Regions from separate parts of the Novosphingobium sp. 11B genome, predicted to be linked through region 1. Evidence: predicted binding sites of a transcription regulator. Region 1 holds the regulator's gene; each other region holds the start of a gene.

The links. The regulator LexA, encoded in region 1, represses DNA repair genes until DNA is damaged. The targets are predictions, from matches to a motif close to GTTCCNCNCTTGTTCT.
Region 2: the regulator LexA is predicted to act here: its motif matches at 5,426-5,441, upstream of recA (recombinase RecA).
Region 3: the regulator LexA is predicted to act here: its motif matches at 5,354-5,369, upstream of ACYPYD_RS17670 (putative DNA modification/repair radical SAM protein).

Annotation. Positions count from the first base shown of each region.
Region 1 covers NZ_BAAILP010000332.1:52,615-60,251, forward strand. The annotation lists gene ACYPYD_RS27475 (citrate synthase) at 1-1,218, opposite strand, end outside; gene gltX (glutamate--tRNA ligase) at 1,230-2,681, opposite strand; gene ACYPYD_RS27485 (ComEC/Rec2 family competence protein) at 2,817-4,961, shown strand; gene lexA (transcriptional repressor LexA) at 5,010-5,702, opposite strand; gene ACYPYD_RS27495 (molybdopterin molybdotransferase MoeA) at 5,803-7,023, opposite strand; gene moaC (cyclic pyranopterin monophosphate synthase MoaC) at 7,020-7,505, opposite strand; gene trpC (indole-3-glycerol phosphate synthase TrpC) at 7,522-7,637, opposite strand, start outside.
Region 2 covers NZ_BAAILP010000173.1:22,094-29,730, reverse strand. The annotation lists gene ACYPYD_RS16270 (glutaminase) at 1-463, opposite strand, end outside; gene ACYPYD_RS16265 (hypothetical protein) at 570-1,052, opposite strand; gene alaS (alanine--tRNA ligase) at 1,049-3,697, opposite strand; gene recA (recombinase RecA) at 4,280-5,350, opposite strand; gene ACYPYD_RS16250 (hybrid sensor histidine kinase/response regulator) at 5,473-7,637, opposite strand, start outside.
Region 3 covers NZ_BAAILP010000195.1:8,873-16,509, forward strand. The annotation lists gene ACYPYD_RS17645 (TonB-dependent receptor) at 1-736, opposite strand, end outside; gene ACYPYD_RS17650 (FecR family protein) at 741-1,667, opposite strand; gene ACYPYD_RS17655 (RNA polymerase sigma factor) at 1,737-2,261, opposite strand; gene ACYPYD_RS17660 (RNA-binding protein) at 2,395-2,655, opposite strand; gene ACYPYD_RS17665 (UdgX family uracil-DNA binding protein) at 2,710-4,113, opposite strand; gene ACYPYD_RS17670 (putative DNA modification/repair radical SAM protein) at 4,110-5,351, opposite strand; gene ACYPYD_RS17675 (ATP-binding cassette domain-containing protein) at 5,638-7,637, opposite strand, start outside.

The DNA of each region.
Region 1 (7,637 bases):
GATCTTCTGGCCGGGATCGGAGATCATTTCGTTCCACTGCGCGACCCAGCCCACGGTACGGGCGAGGGCGAAGAGCACGGTGAACATGGTGGTCGGGAAGCCGATCGCCGAAAGGATGATGCCCGAGTAGAAGTCCACGTTCGGGAACAGCTTCTTCTCCGCGAAGTAGGGGTCGCTGAGCGCAATCTCTTCGAGGCGCAGCGCGGTCTCGAACAGCGGATCGGTGACGTTGAGGGCCTCGAACACTTCGCGCAGGGTCGACTGCATGACCGTCGCGCGCGGGTCGTAGTTCTTGTAGACGCGGTGACCGAAGCCCATCAGGCGGAACGGATCGCTCTTGTCCTTGGCGCGGTCGATGTAGTGCTGGATGCGATCGGGGGTGCCGATCTCCTTGAGCATATTGAGCGCGGCTTCGTTCGCGCCGCCATGCGCAGGACCCCACAGGCAGGCGATGCCCGCTGCGATGCATGCGAAGGGGTTCGCGCCCGACGAACCGGCAAGACGCACGGTCGAGGTCGAGGCGTTCTGCTCGTGATCGGCGTGGAGGATGAAGATGCGGTCCATCGCCTTTTCGACCGCCGGAACCACCTCGTACTCTTCCGCGGGCACGCCGAAGGTCATGCGCAGGAAGTTGCCGGTGTAGCTCAGCTTGTTGTCCGGGTAGAGGAACGGCTGGCCGACCGAATACTTGTAGGCCATCGCCGCGATCGTTGGCATCTTGGCGATCAGGCGATGCGAGCTGATCTTGCGATGCTCGGGATCGGCGATGTCGGTCGAGTCGTGGTAGAATGCCGAAAGCGCGCCGACCACGCCGCACATGATCGCCATCGGGTGCGCGTCGCGGCGGAAACCGCGATAGAACGTCGCCAGCTGTTCATGCAGCATGGTGTGGCGCGTGATGGTGTTCTCGAACGTGGCGAGCTCATCCTTGCTCGGCAGTTCACCATTCAGCAGCAGGTAGCTCGTTTCCATGAACGAGGAGTTCTCGGCCAGCTGGCCGATCGGATAGCCACGGTGCAGCAGAACGCCTTCGTCGCCGTCGATGTAGGTCAGCGCCGACTCGCAGCTCGCGGTCGAGGTAAAGCCCGGATCGAACGTGAACGCGCCCGTCTGGCCGTAGAGCTTGCGGATGTCGATGACGTCCGGACCCACGCTTCCCTTGAGAACGGGATAGTCATGTTCCGCGCCGCCGACGCTCAGTTTAGCCTGATCACCCACCAATTATCTCCTTATGACTGCGACCCGGCGGGAACCTGAGCCTGCTCGCCGATGCGCGCGAGGCTCTCTTCCCGTCCGAGCAATACCAGTACGTCGAATATCCCCGGCGAGGTCGTCTGACCCGTCAGGGCTGCCCGCAAGGGTTGCGCGAGCTTGCCGAGACCCAGTCCCAGGTCTTCGGCCATTGCCTTCAGGTTGGCTTCCAATGCCTCGAGAGTCCAGTCGGCCTGGCCGGACAGGCGCTCATGGATCGCGGCGAGGCGCTCGCGCCCCTCGTCGGTCAGGAGCGCCAGCGCCTTCTCGCTCATGGCGAGCGGACGCTGGGCGAAGAGGAAGGCAGAGCCTTCTGCAAGTTCGTTGAGGTCCTTGGCACGGACCTTGAGCACGGGCATCGCGCGGACCAGCAGGTCGGCAGGCTCATCGCCGTCGACGCCATCGAGGCGCGCTTCGACGAGGCCCGCAAGCCGCACGTCGTCGGCCTCGCGCAGATAATGCCCGTTGAGATTCTGGAGCTTGGCAAGGTCGAAGCGCGAGGGGCTCTTGCCCACATCGACCATGTCGAACCATTCGATCGCCTGCTCGCGGCTGATGATCTCCTCATCGCCGTGGCCCCAGCCGAGGCGCAGCAGGTAGTTGAACACGGCCTCGGGCAGCAGGCCCATTTCGTCGCGATAGGCATCGACGCCCAGCGCGCCGTGGCGCTTGGACAGCTTGGCGCCGTCCGAGCCGTGGATCAGCGGCACGTGGCCGTAGACCGGCACGTCCCAGCCCATGCCGTTGATGACGACGAGCTGACGGAACGCATTGTTGAGGTGATCGTCGCCGCGCAGGACGTGCGTGACGCCCATGTCGTTGTCGTCCACCACCACGGCCAGCATGTAAGTAGGGGTGCCGTCGCCGCGCAGGATGACGAAGTCGTCGATTTCCTCGTTCTGCACGGTGACCGTGCCCTGCACGAGATCCTCGATCGTCGTCGAACCCTCACGCGGGGCCTTGACGCGCACCACCCAGGAACGGTCGGCCGGCCAGGTCGCGGGATCGGCATCGCGCCATTCGCTGTCGATGCGGAACGGGCGGCGTTCTTCCTGCGCCTTCTGGCGGCGCTCGGCGAGTTCTTCCTGGGTCAGGTAGCAGCGATAGGCGTGGCCGTTTTCCATCAGCTGCGCAGCGACTTCGGCATGACGGTCCGAGCGGGCGAACTGGAACACCGGGGCCTCGTCACCGTCGAGGCCGAGCCAGGACAAGCCGTCGAAGATCGCGTCGATCGCGGGTTCTGTCGAACGGGCGCGATCGGTATCCTCGATACGCAGCAGATACTTGCCGCCATGACGGCGCGCGAAAAGCCAGTTGAACAGTGCCGTACGAGCGCCACCGATATGAAGGTAACCGGTCGGCGAAGGAGCAAAGCGCGTTACGACGGCCTTCTTGCCAGTCGCTTCGCCCGATGCACTACCGCTTGCCATCTACCCGACCTTCCTGTCCTATTGGCGGCAATGGGGACCCACGCCGCAACTTGTGAAATTCTGCCTCCGGAAAGCCCCGGAACCGCTGCATTGCAGCATGGGCCATGGACCGCCAAGGGCCTCTTGTCGAGGGTTTTGGCAGTCGTCGAGCGATTTCTTTCCGGGGCGGAATTCGAACGCGCACCATGGGTGACGGTGGCCTTCGCAACCGGCATAATTGCGTGGTTTTGGCTGCCTTCGGCACCTGCCTGGGCAGGCCTTTGCGGCGCTCTTGTTGCAATTTGTGCAATTTGTTATGCATCCTTTCCCTTGCGCGTCGTTTACCCGCATCTCGGTCGGGCGTTGTCGCTGTTGCCGCTGGTGGTGGTTGCCGGTTGCCTCGTCGTCTGGGCGCGTTCCGAACTGGTGGGGCAACCCGCCATCGAGCGCCCACTATCGGGCAATTTCAGCGCGCAGGTTCTGGCGATCGAATCGCAGCCGGCCCTGGGACGCGACAGGTTGCTGCTGGCCATGCGTGACCCCCTGAGCGGCTTCGGCCATGACGCTTCGCCCGGCAACGCGATCAAGGTCCGGCTCAACGTTCCCGGCAAGGGATCGACGACCGGGATCGCGGTCGGCGATCTGGTGGCTTTCCGGGCACGGTTGATGCCGCCGGCGCCGCCCATGCTGCCCGGCGCCTACAACTTTGCGCGCACGTCCTGGTTCACAGGCATCGCCGCGAGCGGTTCGGTCACAGGTGAGGTGCAGGTCGTCCGGAAAGGCAAGCGAAGCGAGTGGGGATTGCTGGATATCCGACAATCTTTGACGAACCATATTCGCGCCCGCATCGGGGATGAACGCGCGGGCATTGCCGCTGCATTCGTCACCGGCGATCGCGGCGGCATTACGGAGGCTGACGACCAGGCCATGCGCGACTCGGGGTTGGCGCATCTGCTCTCGATCAGCGGCCTGCATGTCAGCGCGATGGTCGGGGCGGTCTATCTACTGGTCATCCGGTTGCTGGCGCTGTTCCCGTGGGTGGCCCTGAGGGTGAGGCTGCCGGTCGTCGCGGCCGGTGCGGGGGCCGCTGCAGGCGTCGCTTACACTTTGCTTTCCGGGTCGGAAGTTCCGACCGTTCGGTCCTGCATCGGCTCCCTCCTGGTCCTGATCGCACTGGCTTTGGGGCGGGAGCCCTTGTCCCTGCGCATGCTTGCGGTGGCGGCGTTCTGCGTCCTGTTGCTCTGGCCGGAGGCGGTGATCGGGCCGAGCTTCCAACTGAGCTTCGGCGCGGTCCTGGCGCTGATCGCCGTCAGTACGGCCAAGCCCGTGCGGCACTTCCTTGGACCGCGCGACGAAGGGCTTGCCATGACCGGGCTTCGCCATCTTGCCCTCCTGCTGCTGACGGGCGTGGTCATCGACCTCGCGCTCATGCCGATCGGCCTGTATCATTTCCACCGCGCCGGAGTGTATGGAGCGCTGGCCAACGTAGCGGCAATTCCGCTGTCTACCTTTGTCGTGATGCCTTTGCTGGCTTGTGCATTGGTCCTCGATATCGCCGGGCTGGGCGGGCCGGTCTGGTGGCTCGCCGGAATCTCGATAGACCTGCTGGTCGGCCTGGCCCGCTGGTTCGCGTCGAGACCGGGCGCTGTGAACCTGCTTCCCGGTACAGACACCTGGGCATTCCTGCTTTTCGTCGCGGGAGGTCTGTGGATGGGCCTTTGGAGCGGCCGCATTCGCTGGGCCGGGCTACCGATCGCCTCGGTCGGAGTGTTCTTGCTGGCGACCGCACCGGCGGCGGACATGCTGGTGTCCGGAGATGGTCGTCATGTCGGGCTGGTCGAAGATGGCGGGAAACGGCTTTACCTGCTTCGAAACAGCGAAAGCGGCTACGCCCGGGACAATCTCATGGAATTCGCCGGGATCGAGGCCGATCCGGTCACGTTCGACAAGTTCCCGGGTGCTCGCTGCAACCGTGATTTCTGCGCCTTGCCGGTCAGGCGCTCCGGCACCACGTGGCATGTGCTGGTTTCGCGGGGCCGCGATGCCGTTGCGGAACGGTCGCTCGCCGCTGCATGCGAACGCAGCGACATCGTCATATCGGATCGCTGGCTGCCGCGCAGTTGCAAGCCGCGCTGGTTCAAGGCAGATCGAGGATCGCTTGGGCAGACCGGCGGGCTGGCGGTATATCTGGGCAAGGCCCGTATCGATACGGTAGCCCAGACCCAAGGTGAACACGGCTGGTGGCGTCCCCGGCCTGTTCACCGTTACAGGAATGCTCCTGCGCCGCGCAAATCGCAGTAATTACCGGTTGCTGCTGCGCCAAGGCCTTCATGGCGCAGCGTGGCCGTGTCAGTTGTACCGTCGAAGCAGGCCGGCGAGCTTGCCTTGGACTTCCACTTCGTCCGCACCGTAAATCTGCGGTTCGTAAGCGGCATTTGCGGGATCCAACCGCACCATTCCCGCTTCGCGCCGAAGGTACTTGAGGGTCGCCTCTTCCCCGCGGATCAGGGCAACGACAATCTCGCCGTCGCGAGCGGCATTCGTGCGCTTCACGAGGGCGAAATCACCATCCAGAATGCCCGCCTCGATCATCGAGTCGCCGGAGACCTCGAGCGCGTAATGCTCGCCGGAGCCAAGCAGGGCGGCAGGGACAGGCAACATGGACTGTCCTTCGAGAGCCTCGATCGGCACACCTGCGGCAATACGCCCGTGCAGCGGGATCTCGATAACGTCGTTGGCGGCTTCGACGGAACGACGCGGCGTCTGCGGACGCGCCAATCCATCATTGCTGTTCGCTGCAGAAGGACGCAGGGCCTTGCTTCCCGTGTCATCGGCCTGGCGCAAGACTTCGAGCGCACGTGCACGGTTGGGAAGGCGGCGGATGAAGCCGCGTTCTTCCAGTGCGGAAATCAGTCGGTGAACACCGGACTTGGACTTGAGGTCGAGCGCCTCCTTCATCTCCTCGAAGCTGGGGGAGATGCCTGTCTCCTCAAGCCGGACCTGGATGAACCGGAGCAATTCGTGCTGCTTGCGCGTCAACATGTCGCTGCCTTCTCGTGACCTCCGAACCAGGCAAACCCTGATCGCGTTTGTTCTGGTAGTGAACATTGAGGGAACAATCAAGCAACCAATTGCCGATACTTCAGGCAATACCGCCGTTCTGGAGCAAGTATATCCGGACTTCTTCACCAGCCTGTGCCGGACCGGCCAGCGCCGACCGATCGACCAGCACGTTGCTTGCCGCCAGGGACGACAGGGCGCCGCTGTCCTGCAGCGGGCTTACCGTCACATTTTCTCCGTCCCACCAACCGCGCAGGAACTCGCGGCGGCGTCCGCTCGCGCGCAGCGGCATGGCCAGCCGGGCCGTCAGCCGCATGGGCAAGGGGCGCGCAGCCCCCTGCATCGCGCGCAGGACGGGGAGCAGGAAATGGTAAGCGGTGACGTAGCTGGAGACCGGATTCCCCGGCAGGCCCAGCACGATCTGGCGGCGTCCTGCCACGTCGCGGGTGGCGACTAGGATTGGTTTGCCGGGCTTGATCGCGACACGCCAGAAATCGATGCCCGCGCCCCAGCTTTCGAGTGCCGGACGAATGAGGTCGTGATCGCCGACCGAAGCGCCGCCGCTCGTTACGATGAGGTCGGCATCGGCGGATGCTTCGAAAGCGGAGGTTATTGCCTTGATCGTATCGGGCACCGGGCCGATACGCCGCGCATCCACGCCCAGCGAACGCGCCATGGCCGTCAGCATCGCGCCGTTGCTGGCGGGAATCTGGTGCGGTGCACAGCGCTCCGGATCGGAGGCGAGTTCGTCGCCGCTGTCGATCACGGTCAGGCGCGGTGTGCGATGCACGGGAAGGTGCGTATGGCCGGCCGCGATCGCCAGCGCCATCTGCGCGGGCGCGATGTGCAGACCAGCGGGCAGGACTTCCACGCCCTGGGCAAAATCCATCCCGCAATGGCGGATGTGCTTGTGCGCCGGTGCGGGCGGCTCGCCCGAGAGTATAAGGTTCGCGCCCTCGCGTGTCAGGTCTTCCTGGATTATGACGGCCGCCGCGTCGGGCGGCAGCATCGCGCCCGTCGAAATTCGGACTGCCTCTCCTTGCGAGAGCGGGCCGGCATAAGGATGCCCGGCGGCACTTTCACCGACGATCCTCCAGGGGCCGCGCAGGTCGCCTGCCGTGACGGCGTAGCCGTCCATGGCTGACAGATTTGCGGAGGGCTGCGTGCGTCTGGCGTGCAGCGGTTCAGCCAGGTAACGGCCGAGCGCGCCTTCGATGTCGACACGCTCTATCGACAGCGGGGTGACGAGCGCGAGGAGGCGAGCTTGTGCCTCCTCCAGAGAGAGCGGCGCGGAGCCGTTCATTCAGTCCATCCGTCCATCTTCCAATGGCCTGATTTACCGCCGATTTTCTCGACCAGGCGGATGTCTCCGATGACCATGCCCTTGTCGAGCGCTTTGGCCATGTCGTAAATTGTGACAAGTGCGATAGAAGCTGCTGTTATCGCTTCCATTTCTACCCCGGTGCGACCGGTCAGCGAAGCCTTCGCGATGACGCGGATAGCATTATCCTCGAAAGCGAAGTCGAGGTTTACGGCATCGAGCGGCAGCGGGTGGCACATGGGGATGAGATCGGCCGTACGCTTGGCCGCCATGATGCCGGCAATGCGCGCGGTTCCCAGCACGTCACCCTTCGGAGCATTCCCGGCGCGGATTGCGGCAAGGGCATCCGCGCTCATGGAAATGCGCCCGGCCGCCACGGCGATGCGCTGCGTCTCGGCCTTGGCGCCAACGTCGACCATGCGCGCGTTGCCGTCCGGGTCGATGTGAGTGAGGGACTTGTTCATCGCGAACCCATGGCGTTCAGGCTCCGGTGAGCAGGGCGCGTGTCGCCGCCTCGATATCGTTCTGGCGCATGAGGCTTTCGCCGACGAGGAATGTCCGGGCGCCGCACGAGGACAGGCGTACCAGATCGGCAT
Region 2 (7,637 bases), on a different contig from region 1:
CGTCTATGTGGATCGTATCGTCGTCGCCCGCCAGTTCGCGCACGAAACGCAGCATCTGCCCGATCGCCTCGCGCGGCTGCAACCGGCCAAGGAGCACATCGCACACCACGATAGCCCCGGCGTTGATGAAGGGATTGCGCGGGATCCCGTGCTCGGTTTCCAGCTGCACGATGGAGTTGAACGCCGACCCCGAAGGCTCGCGGCCCACCCGGTTCCACAACTGGTCCCCCACCGCGCCCAATGCCAGCGTCAGCGCGAAGACCTTGGAGATCGACTGGATCGAAAACGCCTCGTCCGCATCGCCTGCGGCGTGAACCGTGCCGTCGGCCATGACCACGGCGATGCCGAACTTGTCGGCCGGAACCGACGCGAGCGGCGGAATATAGGAGGCGACGGTGCCGCGCTCGGCAATGCCGCGCATTTCCTCGGCGATATCGGCGACGATCCGGGCAATCGGCTCCATGTCATCTCCCGTCATCCCGGGCTTGACCCGGGACCGTTGGCCGTGAACGACCCACCTTGCCGCGCGCGCAGCCCGGCCTCACCTAAAGCCCGCCACCGGTCCCGGATCAAGTCCGGGACGACGCCTCGTCCGCCCCGGCCTGCCATGCGCACCATGCTCCGGCGAGGAACCAGATGGCGAAACCCAGCCAGAATCCCATGAACGGCGCCGTCACACCATCGAGCGGATAGAGTGCAGCCCTCCAGAATGCCCAAAGGCCGCCCATGACCGCCAGCGCGGCATATCCGGTATGGTAGTCTTTCGGGGCAAGACGCCACCGCATCCGGCGATTGCCCGGCTCCGGCGACCATATCGCAAAAGCCAGACGCATGAAGATATAGAGCCCCGCCAGTACGAACAACGGCGCCGAAAGCTCCAGAAGCGGGATGTAATCGTTGAAGCAGTCGTCGAAATCGCCGGTGAAGCTCCGCCCGCGACACTGAACCTGATGCTTCGCCAAGCCACCGAAGAAAGGCATGAACGAGGACGCCAGCCAGAACCCGCAGCCTGCAAAGGCCAGAGTCTTGCGGGCGCCCTCCTTCAGGATCACCCCGCCAGCGCCGCCTTCACCGCCGCGATGGCGTCCGCCGCCTTGTCACCGTCGGGACCGCCGCCCTGCGCCATGTCGGCGCGGCCGCCGCCGCCCTTGCCGCCAAGCGCCTCGACGCCCTTGCGCACGAGTTCCACGGCGCTGACGGTGCCGGTGAGGTCTTCAGTGACGGCAGCGGCGATGCTCGCCTTGCCCTCGTTCACCGCGACGATCGCCGCCACGCCCGAACCGAGGCGCTGCTTGGCCTGATCGAGTAGCCCGCGCAGTTCCTTCGGGTCGAGCCCTTCGAGCACCTGGCCGGAGAACTTGACGCCGTTTACATCCTCGTCAGCCGCCTCGGCCTTCGCGCCGCCGCCGCCAAGAGCCAGCGCCTTCTTCGCCTCGGCCAGTTCGCGCTCCAGCTTGCGGCGTTCGTCGAGCAGCGCGGCGACGCGGGCTTCCACGTCCTCCGGCGTCGTGCGCAGCAGGCTGGCGGCGTTCTTGAGCGCATCCTCGCGGCCGACCAGCCACTGGCGCGCGCCCTCGCCGGTCATCGCCTCGATACGGCGCACACCCGAGGACACCGCGCTTTCCGATACGATGCGGAACACGCCGATGTCGCCGGTGGCGCGCACGTGGGTGCCGCCGCAAAGCTCGACCGAATAGGTGCGATCGCCGGAATGGCGGCCCATCGAGAGTACGCGGACTTCGTCGCCGTACTTCTCGCCGAACAGCGCCATGGCGCCCGCCTCGATGGCATCGTCCGGCGTCATCAGGCGGGTGAGCACCTGTTCGTTGGCGCGAACTTCGGCGTTAACCTCGGCCTCGATCGCGGCGATGTCCTCTTCGGTCAGCGCCTTGGGGTGCGAGAAGTCGAAGCGCAGGCGATCGGCCGCGACCAGCGAGCCCTTCTGCGTGACATGGTCGCCCAGACGGCCGCGCAGCGCCGCATGCAGCAGGTGCGTCGCCGAGTGGTTCGCGCGCACCGCATCGCGGCGCTCGACGTTGACCGTCATGGCGACGGCATCACCGACCTTGATCGTGCCCGCCTCGACCGTGCCGCTCATCGCGTGCAGGCGGCCGAGCGGCTTGGCGGTGTCAATCACGGTGATCTTGAGGCCGTTCGCGCCGGAGATCGAGCCGCGATCGCCTTCCTGACCACCCGATTCGCCGTAGAACGGGGTCTGGTTGGTGAGCACGACGACCGCGTCGCCCGCGCTCGCCGACTGGACTTCCTTGCCGTCCTTCACCAGCGCCACGACCTGGCCTTCGCCGGTGGTCGAGGTGTAGCCGGTGAATTCGCTGGCGCCTTCGCGCTCGGCGATGTCGAACCACACTTCGCTGTCGGCGGCCTGGCCCGAGCCCTTCCACGCAGCGCGCGCGGCGGCCTTCTGCTGCGCCATGGCGGCATCGAAGCCCGCCTTGTCGACGGCGATGCCGCGCGAACGCAGGGCGTCTTCGGTCAGGTCATAGGGGAAGCCGAAAGTGTCGTAGAGCTTGAACGCGGTTTCGCCCGGAAGTTCGCCGCCCTCGCCCATGCCGGCGGTCGCCTCGTCGAGCAGCTTGATGCCGTTCGACAGGGTGCGGCGGAACTGCACTTCCTCGCGCTCCAGCGTCTCTTCGATCAGCGGCTGAGCCCGGCCGAGTTCGGGATAGGCCTGCCCCATCTCGGCGACCAGCGCAGGCACCAGACGGTGCATCAGCGGATCGCGCGCGCCCAGCAGGTGCGCATGGCGCATGGCGCGGCGCATGATGCGGCGCAGGACATAGCCGCGGCCCTCGTTCGAAGGCAGCACGCCATCGGCCAGCAGGAAGCTGGTCGAGCGCAGGTGATCGGCGATCACGCGGTGGCTGGCGCGGGTGTCACCCTCGGCGGCAACGCCGGTCAGGCTTTCCGACGCGGCGATCAGCGCCTTGAAGGTGTCGATGTCGTAGTTGTCGTGGACGCCCTGCATGACGGCGGAGATGCGCTCCAGACCCATGCCGGTGTCGATCGAGGGCTTGGGCAGGTTGCCGACGATCTCGCCCGCAGACTGCTCGAACTGCATGAACACGAGGTTCCAGATCTCGATGAAGCGGTCGCCATCCTCTTCCGGCGATCCCGGAGGGCCGCCCCAGATGTGGTTGCCATGGTCGAAGAAGATTTCCGAGCACGGACCGCACGGGCCTTCATCACCCATCGCCCAGAAGTTGTCCTTCGTCGGGATGCGGATGATCTTCTGCTCGGGCAGACCGGCGATCTTCTTCCACAAGTCGAAGGCTTCGTCGTCGGTATGATAGACGGTGACCAGCAGCTTCTCGACCGGCAGGCCCCACTCCTTCGTCAGCAGCGTCCACGCATGGGTGATCGCCTGCTCCTTGAAGTAATCGCCGAACGAGAAATTGCCGAGCATCTCGAAGAACGTGTGATGGCGCGCGGTGTAGCCGACGTTGTCGAGATCGTTGTGCTTGCCGCCCGCGCGCACGCACTTCTGCGACGAAGTGGCGCGCGGCGTCGCGCGGGTTTCCAGGCCGGTGAACACGTTCTTGAACGGCACCATGCCCGCATTGACGAACATCAGCGTCGGGTCGTTGTAAGGAACGAGCGGCGCGGACTGCACGGCCTCATGACCATTGCTGGCGAAGTAGTCGAGGAAGGACCGGCGGATGTCGTTCGTAGTCTGCATGATTTGCGCCGATAATGGACACCGCGCGCGGCGGCAAGCGGGAGTCTGCGGTCAGACTGGTCGGGAATTGCGATGATACGCCGGTTTTTGCACCATAGTGGCGGGTCGGTTACGGAAGAAGGAAAGACAAAGCAGGGGAGCATAGCCCCCCTGCCCCCCATTACCTGTCGTCGTCGTGCATGCAGCAGCGCCGGGCGCGCATTGCCTTCGTGGATCATGCTGCCGCGGGCCATTTCGACATGAAAGGCGGCTTCGCCGCGGAAAGCGCATGACTGTGAACGATTCTCTGCGTGAGCACTGCAAGCGCTTCAGTCGTATATTCAGAGGATGTCCAAGATCGAACAATCCCTCGCCCTGCCCTTGCGGCGCCTGACCAATCCCATCCAACTGAGCATCGGCGCCGCCGTGACAGTAGCCGGTACCATCCTGGCCCTGTCCCACCTCTAATCCGCAGAGCCAAGGCAGCTGCAAGGCACAAGGCCGACAGTCCCGGGAGCGCGAGGGTGTTAACCCTCGCATTCATACTTCAATCTCTTCCCGAAACAAGAAACCCCGACATTCCTGCCGGGGTTCGTTGTCGGATCAGGCGTCGTCCTCGGAAGGTCCGACCATCATTTCCTCCGCCAATCCGTCGGTCTTGGTGCGGATCGCCTTTTCGAGGCGGTCGCAGACTTCGGGGTTGGTCTTGAGGTAGGTCTTGGCGTTTTCACGCCCCTGCCCGATGCGGATCGAATCGTAGCTGAACCACGCGCCCGACTTCTCGACGAGGCCGGCCTTGACGCCGAGGTCGAGGATTTCGCCGATCTTGGAGACGCCTTCGCCGTACATGATGTCGAATTCGACCTGCTTGAACGGCGGGGCGACCTTGTTCTTGACGATCTTGACGCGGGTGGCGTTGCCGACGACTTCGTCGCGGTCCTTGATCGCGCCGGTGCGGCGGATGTCGAGGCGGACCGAGGCGTAGAACTTGAGCGCGTTGCCGCCCGTGGTCGTTTCCGGGTTGCCGTACATCACGCCGATCTTCATGCGCAGCTGGTTGATGAAGATCACCATGCAGCGCGAGCGGCTGATCGAACCGGTCAGCTTGCGCAGCGACTGGCTCATCAGGCGAGCCTGGAGGCCGACGTGGCTGTCGCCCATCTCGCCTTCGATTTCGGCGCGGGGGACGAGAGCGGCGACCGAGTCGACCACCAGCACGTCGATCGCGTTCGAGCGCACCAGCGTGTCGACGATTTCCAGCGCCTGCTCACCGGTGTCGGGCTGCGAGACGATCAGTTCGTCGATGTTGACGCCCAGCTTCTTGGCATAGACCGGGTCGAGCGCGTGTTCGGCGTCGATAAAGGCGGCGGTGCCGCCGGTCTTCTGCGCTTCGGCGATGCAGTGCAGCGCGAGCGTGGTCTTGCCCGAGCTTTCCGGACCGTAGATCTCGATCACGCGGCCGCGCGGCAGGCCGCCGACGCCGAGTGCGATATCCAGACCGAGCGAGCCGGTGGAGATCGCTTCGACCTGCATGGTCTCCTTCGAGCCCAGCTTCATCGCGGAGCCCTTGCCGAACGCCTTGTCGATCTGTGCGAGCGCGGCTTCGAGCGCCTTCTGACGGTCCATGGAGTCCTTTTCCTTGCCTTCCTGGATCAGCTTGAGCTGAGCGGCCATATTACTTACCTCCTGCTACCTAGCTGACCGGAAAGGTCAACGTCACGAAGCGACCTGTACTCGCTTCGTTCCACCAGAACAAGATAGGAACTTCGGCAGATTTCCGTTTTTTAACGCGGGAATCAGCCCTTGGCGGTCTGCGCCAGAACTTCCCCGACTTTTTCGGAGAGCTGCTGGACCGAGAACGGCTTGGGCATGAACCAGGCGTTGGGGATGCCGATCTGCTTGCGCAGCTGCTCCTCCGCATAGCCCGACATGAACAGCACCGGCAGGTCGGGCGCGAAGCGGCGAATCTCGCGCGCCATGGCCGGACCGTCGAGCGTGGGCATGACGACGTCGGAGACGACGAGGTCGAACTGGCCGCCCTCCTCCACCAGTTCGAGGCCTTCTTCGCCGTCGCGCGCGCAGGTGACCTGGTAGCCCTGCCGGGTGAGCGCCCGTTCGGCGACGATGCGCACCGGGTCTTCGTCCTCGACCAGCAGGATCGAGCCGCCGCCCGCCCACTGCGTCGGCGGCGGCGTGGGGGCGACGATCGCCTTTTCAGGGAGGCTGCCGGGGGTCGCATGGTGGACCGGGAGATAGACGGTGAAGCGCGTGCCGCCGCCTTTGCCATTTTGGCCCACGTCGGTCTCGGCGAAGATGAAGCCGCCCGACTGCTTGACGATGCCGTAGACCGTCGAGAGGCCGAGGCCGGTGCCCTTGCCCTGCTCCTTGGTGGTGAAGAACGGCTCGAAGATCTTGCCGAGGATTTCGGGCGGGATGCCGCCGCCGGTATCCTCGACGATGAGCGCGGTGTACTCGCCCGCCGGGATGATCTCGGACCGCATCGCGCGCACGTCGGTGGTGGTGATGCGGCGGGTCGCGAGCGTCAGCTTGCCCGCACCGTCGCCGCGCGATTGCATGGCGTCGCGGGCGTTGACGCACAAGTTGACGATGACCTGCTCGAGCTGCGTCGGGTCGGCGCGGACGGGGCCGAGATCGCGGTCGTGGGTGACGGCAAGCTGGATTTTCTCGCCGATCAGGCGGCGCAGCATCTGCGAGACGTCGGCGACGACGTCAGGCACCTGGATTACCTCGGGCCGCAGGGTCTGCTGGCGCGAGAAGGCGAGCAACTGGCGGGTCAGCGAGGCGGCACGGTTGGAGTTGGCGCGGATCTGCTGGATGTCGTCATAGTCCGAATCGCCCGGCGTATGGCGCATCAGCATGAGGTCGCAGGTGCCCAGGATCGCGGTGAGCACGTTGTTGAAATCGTGCGCGACGCCGCCAGCCAGCTGGCCCACCGCCTGCATCTTGGTGGCCTGCGCGACCTGACGCTTGAGGCGCATTTCCTCAGAGGTATCGGTAAGCCCGAGCAACACGGCGGCATCGCCAAGGCCGCGCACGCCCGCGAGGCTGAGCGAGACGGGATCATCCGGCTGACTGGTCAGACGGATCGCGAGGTCTCCCGCCGCAGCCGGGCCTTGCGCGAAGCGACGGATCGCTTCGGACAGCGCGCGCTTGTCATCCTTGACGACGAGGTCGGTCGGGTAGGTCGGCGGCTCCTGCCCTTCGTGGCCGGCCGCGCGCATGAAGGCCGGGTTGGCGAAGAGGAGGCGTCCGTCGCGGTCGGCCATGGCGAGGCCAAGCGGGAGCTGGCTGAGAAGTGCCTCCAGATGCGGCGCGGAGCCGGTGCCGCCGCCTCCGGTGCCGATGCCCTGCGAGGCCTCGACCACGAGCATCAGCGACGGGGTCGTGTTGGGGTCGGCCTCGTCGGTACGGTCAGGGTCGGTGACGGGGACGTGATAGAGTACCAGCGCGCCGCCGCGCCCGCCATCGCGCGCCCAGCCGATCCGCTCGCCCTCCTCCTGCCCGAGCAGCGCGACGAAGTCGGCGCCGGTCATGTCGGCATGGGCATCACCGGTGGCGCGCAGGGCGAAACCGGCGCTCGCGGCGCGGATAGTGCCGTCGGGATCGACCAGCGCGGCGGCGATGCCCGCCTTGGAAAGGCCGCGTCCCAGCTTGCCATCAAGCTGCGCGACGAGTTCGCCGACCGGGTCGCTGGAGCCGATGGCGCCGATGCGCCAGACGAGGAAATCGTCGCCCCTGCCGGTGCGGCGCACGTCTGCGCGCCAGTGGACGCCGTCCTCGTTGGCGATCTCGGCCGTGCCGTGACCGTCGCGCCAGGCGCGACGAGTGGCTTCGGCGAGGCGTTCGAGCGAGATCGGCAGAACCGGCAGGCTGGGCGGCGCGGCAGCGGGGCCGAACCAGTTCTCGAAACAGGAATTGGCGCAAGTCAGGCGCCCGGCAC
Region 3 (7,637 bases), on a different contig from region 1:
GGATGATGCCGCCCAGTGATCCGGCGCCGTAGAGCGTGCCCTGCGGCCCCTCCAGCACTTCCACCCGCGCCATGTCGGAGAGGCGCAGGTCCGGGTCCGGCGCATTGTAGCTGAGCCTGAGGTCGCCGAGGTACTGCCCCACCGTCGCCTGCGTCGGCCCGGTGAAACTGGAATCGGCGATGCCCCGGATGAACAGCTTGTTGCGCCCGCTGCCAAGGTGCGTGGATGTGACGGTGGCGACGCGCTGGGTGATCTTCTCGGTGCCGCCGATACCCCCTGCCTCCAGCGATTCCCCGTCGAGGATGGTCACCTGTCCGGGCAGTTGTCCGAGGGTGAGGTCGCGCTTGGAGGCCACCACCACGATAGGATCGGCCGCTTCGGTCTCGACGGCAAGCGGCGCTGCCGCGGGGGGAGGGGAAAAGCCCCGGACGGGTGTTCTTGCCGCGGCGCTTGCCTCGATGCGCCAGGCGCCGGGCGCGACGGCGATGGCCCGGCCGCCCGCCTTGCGCGCGAGCAGGCGCACCGCCTCGGCCGCACCCATCCGTCCGCGCATCGCGGGGACCATGCGGGATGCCACTGAGGGATCGGACACGACGATGCTGGAGCGGGTCTGGCGGGCCAGATCGATCGCGACCTGACCTGCCGATCCGGCGCGCGTATCGACCGCCATCTCCTGGGCGACGGCGGTAGCGGGCATGGCCATTGCGGCCGCCACGATACAGATGGCACCGCGCATCGCCTCAGTGCGAGCCGATCACCCAGCGTCCGTTTTCGGACCGTACCGACAGTCCCAGCAGCGGCCCGATGGAGCCCGGATCCTTGCGCAGCGGCGCCACCAGGATCGAGCCGGAAACCGCGCCCGACCCGCCGGATGCCGCGACATACTCGATGCCGGTGGCTCGCTTGAGCTGCGCGGCGACGTCATCCAGCGTGGCACCTTCGAAGGTCAACCGACCCTCGCGCCATTCGCCGACTTGCTCGGCGGGAAGGCGGGCAAGTGTGTATTCGCTCGTCCCAGCCGGGCGGCGCAGGACTTCGCCGGGCGATACGCGCACGTCGGCGCCATCCGGATCGAACTGCACGGCGCCTTCGGAGACCGCGACACTCAGCCCCTGTGCATCGCGGCGCACGTCGAAGACGGTGCCGATATCGACCAGCCGTTCTTCGCCCACGGCGACCTCGAAGGGGTGCGCGGCATCGTGGCGCACGGTGAATAGCGCCTGCCCGTGTTCGAGCCGGGCATAACGCTTGTCCTTGCGGTCGAACTCGACGGCGGTGCCGCCCGCGAGTTCGATGCGGGTATCGGCGTCGAGCGTGACCCGTCGGGTCTCGCCCAGTGTCGTCTCGATGGTGTAGAGATCGCGCTGCTGGCTCTGGAAGGCCCAGAACCCGGCCACGACCGCGAGGCTTGCGGCGATCGCGCTTGCCAGCCAGGGACGGCGGCGGCGCGGCGGTTCGGCGGAGGAGGCGTCGTCGTTGGCCGGAGCGGAGGCGGCGACGAGTTCGGCTGCATCGGCCACCGAGGCCGCGATGTCGTCATAGGCGCGCGCGTGCGCCGGATCGCCCTCCAGCCAGAGGGTGAACGCTTCCCAGTCGGTGAACGCGGGGTCACCGGCTCGCACAGCCCAGCCGAGCGCTTCGTCCCGGATCACATCTTTATTCGCCATGTCGTTCGCCATCGGGCGCTCCTTCACCGGCGATGACGGAGCCGATCGGCTGCAGCCTCATCGCAGGCTTCATTTCGAGCGTTCCTTCCATTCCGCGAGCGCCCGGTAGGCGACGCGCAGGTCGCTTTCGACGGTGCTGAGGCTCAGGCCCATTTCGCTCGCCACGACTTTCTGCGGCGTGCCTTCTATGCGGTGGCGGCGGAAGATCGTCGCCACCCGCGCGCCCAGGCCGTCAAGCAGGGCAAGAACGCTGGCGGCTTCCTGCGCGGCGGCGAGGCGGCGTTCGGCGGAAGGCTCGGCGGAAACGCCCGGCGGATCGCCCGCATTCACCTCGGTCCAGTCGCGAGCGCGCGCGTCCGCCTGCCGGGTCGAACGGAAACGGTCGATCATCAGCAGGTCGGCGGTGCGGAACAGATAGGACAGCGGTGATGCAACCGGACCGGGACGGCTGGCGCCAATCTTGAGCCAGACCTCCTGAACGAGGTCCTCAGCCGCATCCCCCGCGCCGCGCGCGCGCATAAAACGCAGCAGCTTCTCCCGATGTTCGAGAAAAGCCGCTTCAAGGCCGGCTGTGGGGGAAGTTTCTGCGGTCACGAAGAAGGGGCGCGAAGTCTGGGGCTACTCTTGGTCGGGCAGCCTGATAGACGTTCGCACGCCTTCGGGGAAGTACCGTCGTCCCGACATCGACCGCGGTGCCGGGACGAGGAAAGATCAGGTCGAGAGAATTTCAGTTCACTGCGCGAATATGATGCCCCGGCTCGATCGCTGCCGGGGGAGCTGCTTCCAGCATGTGGTCATGTTCGGCGAAGATCCGTTCGATTTCGCTGCGCTTGTCGAAGATCATGCGGGCCACACCCGAAGTCATCCCGCCTTCGTCCCCGACCCGGCCCAATACGCCGGCAAGGTCTTCGAGCGTCGCGCGCTCAGGGCTGCTGTGGAGTCCGCCCTTGGTATCGCGGTAGGCAGTGCATTCGCTGGCCATGACCATTCCCCTTCAATGTTTGCCGTCCTGTTGAACGCGCGGAGGCCTTCGGAGTTGCACTCAGCCGACTCCACTCGCCGCAAGCAACTGCGCGAGACCGGCAAGATCTTCAGCGAAGCGCCCCTGTTCGCGCTCCCGGCTCTCACCGTCGAGACGAAGCAGGTAACTGGGGTGCGCGGTGAGCCAGACACGTGTGCCGTCGGGCAGGTAAAGTGCCCGGCCACGTTCGCGTCCGATCGCCGGGGTGCGCCCCAGCAAGCCGCGCGCGCTGCTCGCGCCAAGGGCCAGCACGACTTTCGGCTTTACCAGCGCGCGTTCGTTGTCGAGCCACCAGCGGCACATATCTATCTCGCCCGCCGTAGGGGCCTGGTGCAATCGCCGCTTGCCGCGCGGGGCGAACTTGAAGTGCTTGACCGCGTTGGTGACGTAAGCCGCCGTCCGGTCCACGCCTGCCTCGCCGAGCGCGCGGTCGAGCAATTGCCCGGCTGGCCCGATGAAGGGGCGATTTTCGCGCTCCTCGGTATCGCCGGGCTGTTCGCCGACGATCATGAGGTCGGCGGTCTGCGGCCCTTCGCCCATGACGGCGCGCGTGCCGTTGCACCCGATCGGACAGCGGCGGCATTGTACGATACCTTCGGCGATGGCCTGCAGGCTGAAGGGCGCGGCTTCCTGCTCGAAAAGATCGGCACCGCTGGCGATCATCGCAGCCTCGCGCTTGTGCGCCCCCGCGATGAGATCGGGAATCTGGCGAGCTTCGGGCAGGTTCTTCCAGTACCGGCGCGGCATCTCCTTGAGCATCATGCCGACCTTGAGCCGCGCCGGATTGAAGATCGAGCGATAGTAGCCGAGCCACAGGTCCTCGGTCGCGTCTTCAGCCGGCGCGTCCGCACGCGATGCGGGCGGGCCTTCCAGCAATACTTCCCCGTCCCAGTGCAGGGAAAGGCGGGGCGTCAGGATCGACCAGCGCTGGCTGGCGAAGCGGTTGACGAAGAAGTCGGCGTTGGCGCGCTCGATCCGGTGTTCGGGCTCGAACCAGGCGACGAAGCGTTCGATCCCGTCTTCGTCGGCCACGCTGCGGAAACGGACGAAAGCGCGCATCTTGTGAATGTCCCGCCGGACCTGCTTCGCCATGCGCTCCAGCGCTGCGACGTCGCGATCGGCGGCATCCTCGAGCAGGCGAGGCCGGTCCTGCAGCCGCCAGAGCACGCGATAGAGCAGCCCCAGCCGCGCGGCGTCGCAGTGCAGGACGACGCTTCCGGCAAGGTCGAGAAAAGCCCGGCTCGCCCGCACCTGACGCAAGGGTTCCGTAGACTGGGGCGACGACGGTGCGGCGAAAAGATCCGCCGAACCGTCCGCATCGCCCCAGGCCGTCGCCTCGGGCGCTATGCCGCGCGCGACCAGCCGCCGGGCCTCGTCGCGCCAGGCCTCGAAGTCGTCGGGCTGCCCGATGGCCGCGGCGATCATGCGAACAATTCCATCTGCTGCGCCGGTGGAGCAAGGCGCGCTCGCAGGTCCGCGCGGTCGAGGAGCAGGGTGGGGCGCCAGTCGTCGGTGACGATGAAAGGCCGCAGCTTCTTCACCGAGATGCTGAGCCGCGCGAGATCCTCCAGCCGGATCGATCGATGCCGCCGCGCGGCGAGGATCGCATCGACCGCCTTCACGCCAAGCCCCGGCACCCGCAACATCGCTTCACGCGGGGCGCGGTTCAGATCGACCGGGAACCGGTCCCGGAACTTGAGCGCCCAGGCGAGCTTGGGGTCGATGTCGAGCGGCAGCATGCCGTCATCCTCGGTCGCCTGTTGCACGTCCTGCGGCGCGAAACCGTAAAAGCGCATCAACCAGTCGGACTGATAGAGCCGATGCTCCCGCATCAGCGGCGGGCGCCTCAGAGGCAATACGGCGCTGCCCTCGGGGATCGGACTGAAGGCGGAATAGTACACGCGCTTGAGGGCAAAGCGGTCGTAGAGCGTACTGGCCTTTCCCACGATCTGGGCATCGCTGGCGCCGTCCGCGCCGACGATCATCTGAGTCGATTGCCCGGCGGGGGCAAATATGGGCGCCTTGCGAAAACGCTTTCGAGCATCATGCGCCTCGGTTATCGCGCCCGAAAGCCTGCCCATGGCACCTTCTATGGTGGCCGCGTTCTTGTCCGGCGCAAGGCGAGACAATCCCGCTTCGGTAGGCAGTTCGACGTTGATCGAGACCCGGTCCGCCCACAGCCCGGCCTGAGCCACCAGTTCGGGGTCCGCCTCCGGAATTGTCTTTAAATGGATGTATCCACGAAAATCGTGCTCTTCCCGCAGGATACGTGCGACCTCTATCAATTGTTCCATCGTATGGCTGGAAGACTTCACGATCCCGGAGGAGAGAAACAGCCCCTCGATATAGTTGCGGCGATAAAACGAAAGCGTGAGATCTACCACTTCCTGCGGCGTGAAACGCGCGCGGCGCACGTTCGAGCTCTTGCGGTTGATGCAGTAATGGCAATCGAAGATGCAGTGGTTCGTCAGCAGCAACTTCAGCAGCGAAATGCACCGCCCGTCCGGGGCATAGGCATGGCAAATGCCCATGCCCTCCGTCGAGCCCAGCCCGCGTCCGTCACGACTGTTTCTTTTCGCGGTACCGGACGACGCGCAGGAGGCATCATACTTGGCGGCATCGGCAAGAATTTCGAGACGGTCCATGATGGAGGAACGAGACATATGTTCCTTATATGTTCCAATCAAATCCTTTGCAAGTCGGCCGATGGTGAGTCGTCATATCCGTTTAATCCGGATTGGTACGATCGCGTCGGCGACCCAGATTGGGGGTGCTGCCGACGGGTCAGCAATGCTAACCCCCTGTCAAACGGCAGCGGTCGCGGCGATCGGTGTCCCGGTCGTCGCGACCTTTTGATCTGCGTGGGCAGCTTCTATTTTCCGGATGCATTTGCCGCCGAGCTGGCAGGTCGGTCACCATGGAGCCAGGCGTGTCCGTCCGGAGCTCGGTTCAGCCGCCGAAGTACAGGTTATCGAGGCTGTCGTCCGCGGCGATCTGCGCCGATGCTCCCGCCGCTGCGACATGGCCGCCGCGCAGCACATAGGCGCGGCTGGACAGGTTGAGCGCCAGATCGGCCATCTGATCGACGATCATTATCGCCATGCCTTCGTCGCGAAGCTGCCGAAGCTGTTCGAACAAGTCCGACGTCATCTGCGGCGACAGCCCCAGCGAAGGTTCGTCGAGCAGGAGCAGGCGCGGCTGGGCCATCAGGGCGCGGCCGATGGCCAGCATTTGCTGTTCTCCGCCCGACAGCAGCCCGGCCTGCCGGTCCAGCATGGTGGCAAGGCGGGGAAAGCGCTCCAGTATCGCCGACATGCGTGCCGCCGCATTCTCACGGCGGGTATAGCCGCCGAGCCGCAGGTTGTCGTGGACCGACAGTTCAGGGAAAACCTGCCGTCCTTCCGGAACCAGTACCAGCCCCTGGCGTACGCGGGCGCGGCTGTCCTGCGCACCGATCTGCGTGCCTTCGAGCCGGAGATGGCCCGAACGCGGCGCCATCAGTCCGGAAAGGATGCGCATCAGCGTGGATTTGCCCGCGCCGTTCGCGCCCAGCAGGGCGACGGCTTCGCCGGGGCGGACTTCGATGTCGATGCCGTGCAGCACATCGACTGCGCCATAACCCGCGTGGATCGCGTAGGCGCCAAGGCAGGGCTCTCCGCCTTTGGGAACGGCCGGGGCCTGTCCGCCGATCCGTCTTTCGCCCAGATAGGCTTCGCGCACGAGAGGGTCGGCCTGGATCTCGGCCGGTGTGCCTTGTGCGATCAATGCGCCGGTGCGCAGCACGGCAACCTGATCCGACACGCTCATCACCAGCGCCATGTCGTGCTCGACCAGCCCGACGCCGATCCCGGCTGCGGCGATCTGGCGCAGCAGATCGCCCAGCACGCGCTTTTCCGCTTGCGAGAGCCCGGCGGCGGGTTCGTCGAGGAGCAGCGTGTGGGGGTCGGTCGCCAGCGCGCGGGCGATCTCCACCAGGCGCCGGTCGACATGCGCCAGTGCACCTGCAGGCGTCGATGGCGCGCCCTCGAAGCCGCAGGCCAGCAGCAGGGCGCGCGCATGCCGCACATCCGTGCCGGTTCGGTCGAGCGCCTTGCCGTGCAGCGCGCCAAGGCGGCCCTTACGCATGGCGAGCAGGACGTTGTCTTCCACGCTCATGCTGTCGAACAGGGCCGAGGTCTGGTAAGTGCGGGCAACGCCCGCCCTTGCGGACAGCCAGGGTCTGCCGGGCGCGAGCAAAGTGTCTGCAATCCTGCGTTCGCCGGTGTCCGAGCGGTAAAATCCGCTCAGGATGTTGATGACGGTCGATTTTCCAGCGCCGTTGGGGCCTATCAGCGCCGTCACGGTCGCTGCAGGCATGGCGATATCGAGGTCGGTGATCGCCCGCACGCCGCCGAAACTGATCCCCAGCCCCTGTGCCGAAAGGGCGGCGCGCGGGCGAGCAGGCAGCAGAGCGGCGATGGTGGCGGCCTCGTCGGCGCGGTCGCCGGTCGTGGTCGCTGGCAGGCGCAGCATCCCGGCGATGCCGCCGGGGGCCAGCCATAGCACGATCAGCACCAGCGCGGCGTAGGCAAGGACGCGGTACGCTTCGAAGGAAGAGAGCAGTTCGGGCAGCAGGCCTATGACGATCGCGCCCAGCACCGGTCCGGGGCGCGATCCGGTGCCGCCGATCACCACCGTCAGCACCAGCAGGATCGAGAAGTTGAGGCCGAAGGACTGCGGCGTCACGAAACTGTTGAGCGGTGCGGAAAGGCCGCCCGCCAGCGCGCAGCACCCGGCAGACACCATGAAGGCGACGATGCGCGTGCGCGTGGGGGATATGCCGATGGACGCAGCGGCATTCTCCGAATCCCGCACGGCGCGCATGGCCTGTCCCCAGCCGTTGGCGGACAGCACATGATAGGCCGTCATCACCAGCGCTGCGACGATGATCGCCGCGATCGCCATCGCCC